One region of the Micromonospora sp. NPDC051300 genome, then DNA from elsewhere that is predicted to be linked to it. Evidence: riboswitches for the same ligand, from Rfam matches in the RefSeq annotation. Region 1 holds a riboswitch; the other holds the start of a gene.
What was found. Region 1 has a riboswitch for cyclic di-AMP ahead of ACIA5A_RS30140 (NlpC/P60 family protein). Riboswitches for the same ligand answer to the same signal wherever they lie in the genome.
Positions count from the first base shown of each region.

Region 2: another riboswitch for cyclic di-AMP. It lies ahead of ACIA5A_RS17465 (coiled-coil domain-containing protein); the one in region 1 lies ahead of ACIA5A_RS30140 (NlpC/P60 family protein).

Region 1 is NZ_JBITEP010000052.1:10,991-16,119, forward strand. It holds gene ACIA5A_RS30135 (N-acetylmuramoyl-L-alanine amidase) at 1-2,020, opposite strand, end outside; cyclic di-AMP (ydaO/yuaA leader) riboswitch at 2,254-2,391, shown strand; gene ACIA5A_RS30140 (NlpC/P60 family protein) at 2,459-3,436, shown strand; gene dcd (dCTP deaminase) at 3,508-4,086, opposite strand; gene ACIA5A_RS30150 (pyridoxamine 5'-phosphate oxidase family protein) at 4,165-4,713, shown strand; gene ACIA5A_RS30155 (zinc metalloprotease) at 4,810-5,129, opposite strand, start outside.
Region 2 is NZ_JBITEP010000014.1:58,019-63,147, reverse strand. It holds gene ACIA5A_RS17470 (carbonic anhydrase) at 103-756, shown strand; gene ACIA5A_RS17465 (coiled-coil domain-containing protein) at 820-1,845, opposite strand; cyclic di-AMP (ydaO/yuaA leader) riboswitch at 1,850-1,980, opposite strand; gene ACIA5A_RS17460 (YibE/F family protein) at 2,135-3,403, opposite strand; gene ACIA5A_RS17455 (hypothetical protein) at 3,609-3,731, opposite strand; gene ACIA5A_RS17450 (metal-sensitive transcriptional regulator) at 3,887-4,186, opposite strand; gene ACIA5A_RS17445 (heavy-metal-associated domain-containing protein) at 4,266-4,472, shown strand; gene ACIA5A_RS17440 (hypothetical protein) at 4,507-5,129, shown strand, end outside.

The DNA of each region.
Region 1 (5,129 bases):
CGACCGGCGACGGCAGGATCAGCACGTCGGCGAGGTTCACGAACATGATCCGGTGGCCGAACTGGACCTGCGCGTAGCGGTTCTTCCCGCGCACCACGGTCCGGTCGCCGGGCGCCGTGCCGTCGAACGAGACGGCCCGGTAGTACTCGCCGGGCAGCACGCCGCCGACCGCGTACCGCTGGCCGGCGGCCAACGTGTACTGGAGCGGGGAGATGGTCTGGTAGGGGATGGTGTCCGGGTAGGCGGCCTGCTCCGGGTAGGCGCGGCCGTACACCGGGACGGTGGCCTTCCCGGGCCGTGGGGTCACCACGAAGCCGGTCGCCCACTTCGCCGTGGGCGCCGAGGCCGGGTTGAGGAACCACGCCTTCTGGCCGAGATACCAGATCGCCGTCCAGTCACCCTGCCGGCCGGCCAGCGCGTACGTCTGTCCGGCGGAGGCGCGGGCGCCGTGGTCCGAGATGTACATCGTGTCCGGCGTGCCGTCCGGGCGCAGCCCGAGGTCGTTGACCAGCGGGGCGTCCGCGCCTGGCGCGGTCCGCAGGACCACCGCCGAGGAGCCGCGCGACGGGCACGTCTCGGCCGGCGGGGTGGGCGTCGGGACGCCCGGTGGCTGCTGGTTGCAGCCGACGAACGCCGGCCGGTTGGTGGCGAAGTCCGGGTCGATGGTGACCAGCCCGGTCCGCGACGTGCCGGTGCCGCGGAACGGCGCCTTCATCAGGTCGAAGTAGTGCGACCAGTCCCAGTAGGGTCCCGGGTCCCAGTGCATGCCCTTGACGGTGCCGGCGGTGGTGCCGGGCACGTTGTCGTGGCCGATGATGTGCTGCCGGTCCAGCGGGATGTCGAACTTGTGCGCCAGGTACCGGACCAGCTTCGCCGAGCTGCGGTACATCGCCTCGGTGTACCAGGTGCCCTGCCCGGCGAAGCCCTCGTGCTCCAGGCCGATGGACTTGGCGTTGACGTACCAGTTGCCGGCGTGCCAGCCGACGTCCTTGGCCTTGATGTGCTGGGCGACGTAGCCGTCCACCGAGCGCAGCGTGTAGTGCCAGCCCAGGTAGTCGGCCCGCTTCACCAGGTCGACGCTGGGGGCGAAGTAGCCCTCGGTGTCGTGGATGACGATGTACTCGATCTTCTGCTGCTTCGGCCGGTCGCCCAGGTCGTGGTTGCCGTAGTCGCCCGGGTCCGCGCTGAGCTGCTCGTAGGGCGCCGGGATCCACTCGCAGGCCAACCGCACCGGGCACTCCAGCCCGTCCGGCCGCGCGGCGTGCCGCAGTCCGAGCCGGGCCAGGCCGGCACGGTCCGGCTGCGCGGTGGTGGCGGCCAGGGTGACCCGCTGCCCGTCGTCGGTGGTGCGGGTGGCGCCCTGACCGAGCTGGTCGTAGACCTCGTCGGCGAAGGCCGTCGCCGCGTCGGCGGTGTCCGCGCCGGAGTAGCGGGCCACCGCGCCGTACCAGGCCGCGACGTCGCTGCCGGCGCCGACCGGCCCGCCCAGTGCCTTCTGGTACGACGCGAGCAGCGCCGCCCCGCCACGGATGTTCGCCGCCGGGTCGGTGCGCAGTTTCTGCGCGTCGAGCCCGGTGAGCGTCGCGGCGGCATCGAGCGTCTGCAGCGACGCCGTCGGCAGCGGCGTCTCCCGGGTCGGCGCGGCGGCGGTGGCCGGGTCGAGGGTGAGCGGCCGCGCGTCGTCGCCGCGCGGGTCCTCGTCCTCGTCGACGTGGGAGCTGCCCGGCGTGGCGAGGACGTGCGCGGCGTCGGTCAGGTGCATCGGGCCGTAGCCGCCGCTGGTGCTGGGCTGGCCGGGGTGGACGTCCCAGCGGGACTCCAGGTAGGAGACGCCGAGCAGCACGTTCTGCGGTACGCCGTACTCGGTCGCGGCGGCGGCGTACTGCTGCTGCCGGTCGGCGGTGGGTGGGGCGGACCGGGGCGCGGCGGTCACCGGGCCGGTGGTCGCCAGCGCGGTGGCGGCGGCCACGGCGGCGGCGAGCAGTATCCGTCTGCCCGACGGCGGGGGTGAGAGGTGCATCGAACCTCCTGGACAGGGATGGGGGTCACTGCGTCCCCACCCTCACTCCGGGCACCCGCGTCGGTCAATACCTTTCCGGTGCTGAATGTTGCATGAAAGAAAGCTTCACTCGCGTCTCGCGTCGGATATTCGGCACGGAGTGTCACTGCCGTTCGGGTTGCGGATCGATAACAGAGGTCCCTACTCTGGTCAATCGTCGGCCGCCAGTCTCATCGTCCATCCCGGGCGGTGACGGTCCGACACCGCCGAGTCGCCCACGGGCGAACCGGGGACCCAGGTACCTGGGGTGAATCCGCAGCCACTGCGGTAGGGCGGCTCCCTTCCCGCCCGAACCCGTCAGCTAACCCGGTAGGCGGTCAGACGAAGGAGTACGGACGCCCGGTGGCACACCATGCCCCGCGGCCGACGTCGAGCCGGTCTGCCGACCGGTCCGCCGCCGTGCCGCGTTCCCGCTGGTCCCGCTGCACCACCACACTCGCCGCCCTGGTCGGCGCCGCGGTCGTTCTGACCGGTGGCGCGACGGCGGCCCACGCCGAACCCTCGGTCGCCGAGATCGAGGCCCAGATCGACCGCGACTGGAACAAGCTCGAACCCGTCATCGAGCAGGTCAACGCCGTCCGCGGGCAGCTCGCCGTGCGGCGCAGGCAGGCCGACGCGCTCGGCAGGCAGATCGCTCCGCTCCAGGCCCGGGTGGACGCCGCGCTCGGGCAGGTGGGCGGGCTCGCGGCCGACGCCTACAAGGGCGACAACCTCTCCACCGTCAACGCCCTGCTGGGCAGCCGCTCGCCGAGTGAGCTGGTCAGCGGCCTGGAGATGCTCGACCGCTTCGCGCACCACCAGCAGGAGCAGGTGCACGACATCGCGGAGCTGCGCGACGAGCTGGCCGCGAAGAAGAAGCCGCTGGACGAGATGGTCGCCGACCTGAGCCGCACCGAGGCGCAGCTCGCGGCGAAGAAGAAGCAGATCGACGCCGAGATCGCCAGGCTGCAGAAGCTGCGGCTCAAGGTGTACGGCAACGGTGGCGGCGGCCCGCTGCGCCCGGCGCCCTGCCCGTCCGGATATCCGGGCGGCGCGGCCGGGGTGGCGGTCAAGTTCGCCTGCGCCCAGATCGGCAAGATCTACGTCTGGGGCGCCGCCGGCCCGGACCACTTCGACTGCTCCGGCCTGACCATGGCCGCCTGGGCCAAGGCCGGCGTCTCGCTGCCGCACAACGCCCGGCAGCAGCACGACGTCACGAAGCGGGTGAGCCGCGCCGAGCTGCGCGCCGGTGACCTGGTCTTCTACTACGGCGACCTGCACCACGTGGGCATGTACGTCGGCGACGGCTGGGTGGTGCACGCCTCCCAGTCCGGCAAGCCCATCACCATGAAGCGCGTCGACGACGGCGACATCAACAGCTACGGCCGCCCCGGCTGAGGTGTAAGGAGGGGCCCCCTGTTAACGCATTTCGCATAACAGGGGGCCCCTCCTAACAGCCACGCAGCGCGTCAGCGCGTCGGCCAGGTGCGCCAGCTCTGCCAGGAGCGGCTGGGCGTCGGGCCGCGCTGGCCCTGGTAGCGCGATCCGTAGACGGCCGACCCGTACGGGTGCTCCGCCGGCGAGGACAGCCGGAAGATGCAGAGCTGACCGATCTTCATGCCCGGCCAGAGCGTGATCGGCAGGTTCGCCACGTTGGACAGCTCCAGCGTGACGTGGCCGGAGAAGCCCGGGTCGATGAAGCCGGCGGTGGAGTGGGTCAGCAGGCCGAGCCGCCCCAGCGACGACTTGCCCTCCAGTCGCCCGGCGAGCTGGTCACCCAGCGAGATGACCTCCAGCGTGGAGGCGAGCACGAACTCGCCGGGATGCAGCACGAACGGCTGCCCCTCCGGCACCTCCACCATCGACGTCAGGTCGTCCTGCTGCACCGACGGGTCGATGTGGGTGTAGAGATGGTTGTTGAAGACCCGGAACAGCCGGTCCAGGCGTACGTCGATGCTGGACGGTTGCACCAGCGTGGGCTCGAAGGGCTCCAGCGCGAGCGTGCCCGCCTTGATCTCGGAGACCAGGTCGCGGTCGGAGAGCAGCATCGGAACACCATAGCGACCGGTACGGGTGACCTGCGTGTCGGACTGCGCTCTCGTACACCTGTTCGATAGAATGTCGGCATGGCTTCCTGGTCCGAATTCGCCGCCGACGAGCCCCGCCTCGCCGCCGAGATCCGCCTTCTGCTCCAGCAGTACGGGCCGGGCTTCGGCTACCTCGCCACGGTCCGCGCCGACGGCGGCCCCCGGGTGCACCCGGTGTCCCCGCTGATCACCGACGACGGGCTCTGGTGCTTCGTCATCGACTCCCCGAAGCGCCGCGACCTCGAACGCGACGGCCGCTACGCGCTGCACTCGTTCCCGCCGGAGGAGAGCGACGACGAGGCCTACGTGGCGGGTCGGGCCCGTCCGGTCGCCGACCCGGCCACGGTGGCCCGGCTGGCCCGCCTCGGCCGGGCGGCGCCGCAGGGCGACTGGCGGCTGTTCGAGTTCACCGTCGACGTCGCCATGCTCACCCGACGCGACCAGGTGGCCCGCCCCGGCGCCGGCCGGCCGCAGGTGCGGCTCTGGCTCGATCCGCACGACGCCACGCCGGTCCGGCGACGCGATCCGCTCGTCGCGGAGGGGCGACGCGGCCGGCACGGCTTCGACACCCGCCGTCCGGCCGCCTGACCGGGCCGGGGAAAGGCCGCCGCCCGACCGGGCCCGAAACGACAGGTGCCGGCCCCGTCCGAGGACAGGGCCGGCACCGGTACGCGGTGCGGCAGGTCAGGCCGCGCGGTAGGCGTTCCACGCGGTGAGCATGCGGCTCGCCTGGCCGGCGGTGAACTGGTACATGCAGGAGTCGTAGGTGTAGTCCATGAAGTTGGTGATCGGGTCCTTGCCCGTGGCCGAGCAGGTGTCCCGACCGGTCGGGCACTGGTACGCCGGGGAGGCCTCGGCCGGGGTGTCGGAGACGCTGTCGCCCGAGCCGGAGCAGCCGCCCTGGAAGGTGTGGTAGAGGTTCAGCCAGTGGCCGATCTCGTGGGTGCCGGTGTCACCCTGGTTGTAGTTGGTGGCGGTGCCACCGGGCAGCGACTCGTTGAGCA
Region 2 (5,129 bases), on a different contig from region 1:
CGAAATCTTGACGTGGTGTCGGTCGCGTGTGACGGTGGGTCGCGAGGCCGACACCGCCGCCGGCCGGCCTGGTCGTGCCCTGTGAGGACGAGGTGAGCAGCGATGATCCCGACCACCCCCGACGAGGCACTCGCCGAACTGCGGGCCGGTAACCAGCGGTTCGTCACCGGTGTGCCGCAGCATCCGAATCAGGACGCCGGGCGTCGGGCCGCGGTCGCCGACGGCCAGCACCCGTTCGCGGTGATCGTCGGCTGCTCCGACTCCCGCCTCGCCGCCGAGATCATCTTCGACCAGGGTCTCGGCGACCTCTTCGTGGTACGCACCGCCGGCCACACCGCCGGCCCGGAGGTGCTCGGCAGCGTGGAGTACGCGGTCACCGTGCTCGGCACGCCGCTCGTGGTGGTGCTCGGCCACGACTCGTGCGGCGCGGTGCAGGCGGCCCGCGAGGCGGTCCGCACCGGCTCCGCCCCGGCCGGACACCTGGGCGCGGTGGTGGACGCCGTCTCGCCCAGCCTGCTGCGCGCCGCCCGGGAGGGGATCGAGGACCTTGACGGCATCGTCGACGTCCACATCGCGCAGATCGTGGAGACGCTGCTGGCCCGGTCGACGGTGCTCGCCGAGCGGGTGGCCGGCGGCGCGTGCGCGGTGGTCGGCATGTCGTACCGGCTCAGCGGTGGCGGGGTGCGGACGGTGGCGCAGTCCCCGGACCCGCTGCCCGCCCCGGCCGCGCCGGTGGACCCGGCGCTCGCCGGCTGAGCCACGCCCGGAAAGCCGGAAGGGGCCGCCCGCGGGCGGCCCCTTCTCCGTGTGTCCGTCGCGTCAGAGCAGCGACATGTGCACGTGGTCGGTGTGGTTGGACGGTCCGCTGTAGGAACTCCAACCCGTGGCCGGGAACCAGATCTGCCGGTTCCAGATCACGTAGTAGATGCCGAGCCGGTCCGCGTTGCGGATGAGGAAGGCGGCGACCTCGTTGCCGTACCTGCGGGTGTCGTTGTTGTGCCACGGCGAGAAGCCGCTGTTCTGCAGGGACCAGTCGCAGGCCTTGCCCTTGGGGTGCTCCCAGGGCCCGCCCGGTCGGTAGCAACCCACGAAGCGGTTGAAGCCGGCGCGCTTGACCTCCTTGTACGCGTGCAGCGTGCGCGGCGTGACGCAGCCGGAGGTGGTCGGGTCGTCCTCGCTGCACGACTCCGACTTCCAGCCGCCGTCGGCGGTCCGGCCGGGGCCGATCTTGGCGACCGGCGAGGTGGCCGAGACCAGACCGCCGGTGAAGCCCAGGCCGCCGACCAGCTTCAGCGCCTTCTGTGCCTCGGTCCGCTCGCGGGCCATCGCGTTCGTCTGCTTCTCCTGCTCGCGCACCTCGGCGTCGGCGGCGATCTTGGCCTGCTCGGCGCGGTTCCTGGCGTCGTTGACGGCGGCGAGCCGCTGCGCGTTGAAGAGGTTCAGCTCGTCCAGGGCGCTGGCACGCTCGACGAACGAGTCGGGCGACCGGCTCTCCAGCAGCATGGCCATCGCGCCCATCCGGCCGGTCCGGTAGGACTGCGCGGCGATCTGGTTGACCTGCGGGCTGAGCGCCGCCAGCTCGGCCTCCGCCGCCGCCTTCTCGGCCGCCAGCCGCTTCTGGCGCTGCTGCGACGTGGTGAGCTTCGACTTGGCCTGCAGGTAGTTCCGGTTGGCGGAGTCGATCGCCTCGGTGATGAGCGGTGGCTCGTCGTCCTCCGAGTGCCCGGAGGGCTTGGGGGCGGCGGCGTGCGGGGCGGCCGTCGCCGCGGTCGGCCCGACCAGCACGGCGAGCGCGGCGAGCACGGCCACCACGGGTGTCGACCAGCGGCGCAGGGGTGCCGTCACAGTGTTCCCTTCCGTCGACCGCCGACCGGGTTAGCTGACGGGTTCGGGACGGAAGTGGCCCCTACCGCTCGCGCGGATTCACCCCATGTACCTGGTTCCCCGGTTCGCCCGGAGGCGATTGGGCGGCGGCACCGCAGGCGCCGGTGCGCGCCTTCGGCGGTGACCGGGGGCGAGGTTACCCGAGATCCCGACCGGGGATCTACGTCCGGAAGCCGACCAATCGCGAGATTTCGACATTGCCCAGCGTGAGCCGTGTCGCGTTTGACGTCGGTCGTCACGCTGCGGAGTGTCACCATGCGGCCTCCGTACTCCTCGGGCCGGCGGAGCGTCCGCCGCCGAGCGCCTCCAACGCCTCGTCCCGCCCGGCCGGCGGCCGGCCGGGGTCCGCCTCGCGGCGACCGGCGGTGGTGACCACCGCGGCCAGCGCGGTGGTCAGCGGCACGGCGGCGATCAGGCCGAGCGTGGCGACCGCGCTGCGGACGATCTCCTGGGCGAGGAACTCGCTGGTCAGGATCTGGCTCACCGGCCGGGAGTCGGCGACCAGCAGGAGCAGCAGCGGCAGCGAGGCGCCCGCGTACGCGAGGACGATGGTGTTCACGGTGGACGCGATGTGCGCCCGGCCGACCCGGGTGGCCGCCCGGTAGAGCTGCCGTCGGGACAGCCCCGGGTTGGCGCGGGCCAGCTCGGTGACGGTCGCCGACTGGGTGACCGTGACGTCGTCCAGCACGCCCAGCGAGCCGATGATGATGCCGGCCAGCAGCAGCCCGTGCAGGTCCACGTCGCCCTGGAACATGGACAGCGTGGTGGCGTCCTCGCTGCCGAAGCCGGTCAGGTGGGTGGCGCCGGTGGCCAGCGTGCCGAGCACGCCGGTGACCACCAGGCTGCCGAGCGTGCCGAGCACCGCCACCGAGGTCTGCGCGCTGATCCCGTGGGTCAGGTAGAGCACCACGAACATGATCAGCGCGGCGCCGACGATCGCCACCGGCAGCGGGGAGCGGCCGGCGCCGATCCCGGGCAGCACGAAGCCGAGCAGGATGGCGAAGCTGGCCACCAGCCCGCCGAGCGCGGCCAGCCCGCGCCAGCGGCCGAACGCGACGATCGCGGCGGCGAAGAGCGCCACGAGCCACACCAGCGGCGTGCCGCGCTGGTGCTCGGCGATGTTGTAGACCTTCACCGTCGGGTCGGCCGGGTCGGTCAGCTCGACCAGGATGACCTTGTCGCCGACCTCGACCCGGGGCGCGCCGGGTCCGGCGGGGACCGGCGTCTCGACCTGCCGGCCCGCGTCCGGGCCCTGCTCGGCGGCGACGGTCACGGTGCCGCAGGGGCCGTCCTCGCCGGTCGGCGACTCCGGGGTGGGCGGGCAGGGCTCGGTCACCACCCGGGTCACCGTGCCCTGGTGGCGCGGCACGTCGGGGCCGCCTGTCGGTTCCGGGCCCTGCCGGGGCCAGAGCGCCAGCGCCGCGATCACGGTGAGCACGAAGAGCGGCACCACTGTGGCGAGGAGCAGCCGGCGTACGCGCGGCGGCGCGGGGGCGGGACGGCTGTGGTCGGCGCCCACGGCGTCTCCCAACTGTTCACGGCGCGACCCGGTCACCGGTCCGGCCGGTGCGGGCGCGTGCGGACCACGCCCGGTCGTCGCCGGGCCATGGTAGCCAGGCCGGCCGTGCCGCCCGGTGGGCCGCCGTCGGGCATCCGGTGGCCGGCGGTCAGCTCAGCGCGGCGCGCCGCCGCCGGTAGTCGTCCTCGTCGATCTCGCCGCGCGCTTACCGCTCGTCGAGGATGCGCCGGGCGGCGCCCGGCGTCGCGGCGCCCGCGCCGGTCAGCCTGACCGCCAGCCAGACCAGCCCGGCCAGCACCCCGAGGGTCAGCAGGGGCCAGAGCCACATCCCGCCCATCATCGGGCCCGACCACATCATCGCGCCGCCTCCGTCCGTCCGGGCGGGTCGGCCCGACGCCGACCCGGTCGCCACCTCGACGGTACGTCCGCAGCCGGCCGGCGGAGCCGGGCCACGCGGCTCGTCTTCCGGGTCGGAAGTCCTGGTCAGCCGCGCTTCATGAGGCGGCCGACGGCGGCCATCATCTCGGTCGCCATCTCGTCGGCCCGGCCCTCGGCGGCGCCCTCGTGCATGCAGTGCCGGGCGTGGCCGTCGAGCAGGCCCAGGGCCACCTTGTCCAGCGCGGCCTGGATGGCCGAGATCTGGGTCAGCACGTCGATGCAGTAGCGGTCGTCCTCGACCATCTTCTCGATGCCGCGGACCTGGCCCTCGACGCGACGGAGCCGGGCGAGGAGCTGGTCCTTGCTGGCGGTGTAGCCCCGGGTCGGGGTGGTCGGCGTGGTCATACGTCGAGGATAGCGTACCCCTCGGGGGTATGCTAACGTTCGCGTTGTACCCCCAGGGGGTATTCGAATGGAGGGCGAGATGGACACCACCTACCAGGTGAACGGCATGACCTGCGGCCACTGCGTCAACGCCGTCAGCACCGAGCTGACCGCGCTGCCCGGCGTCACCGACGTCCAGGTCGACCTGGCCACCGGCCGGGTCACCGTCACCAGCGAGGGCCCGCTGGACGACACCGCGGTACGCGCCGCCGTCGACGAGGCCGGCTACGACCTCGCCGAGGCGTGACGGGCCCACCGATCCGTCAACCGGAGGAGGCACCATGAACACGGCGACGAAGCTGAGCGGCTTCGCCCTCGGCCTCGCGGCGATGTTCGGCGGGGCGTTCGGGATCGGTCACCTGACCGGTCCCGTCGCCCCGGCCGCCGAGACCAGCCACGACACCACCGACACCGACCACGGGGCCGGCGCCGCCGGGCACGGCGACACGGGCGCGACCGACGCGGCGCACCTGCCCGGCGGGCTGCTCGTCTCGGAGCGCGGCTACACGTTCCAGCCGGTCGCCGCCCCGACCGGCGAGTTCGCGTTCCGGATCACCGGACCGGACGGCCGGCCGGTCACCCGCTACGAGGTGGCCCACGACAAGCGCATGCACCTGATCGTCGCCCGGCGTGACCTGTCCGGCTTCCGCCACGTCCACCCCGACCTGGCCGACGACGGCACCTGGCGGGTCGCCTCGCCGCTCGCCGGGCCGGGTGTGTGGCGGGCGTTCGCCGACTTCACCCCCACCGGCGGCGCGGCGCTGACGCTCGGCGTCGACGTCACCGTGCCCGGCGCGCTCGCCACCCGGCCGCTGCCCGCGCCGGCCACCAGCGCCACCGTCGACGGCTACACCGTCACGCTCGCCGGCACGCCGGAGCCGGGCCGCACCAGCCGCCTCACGCT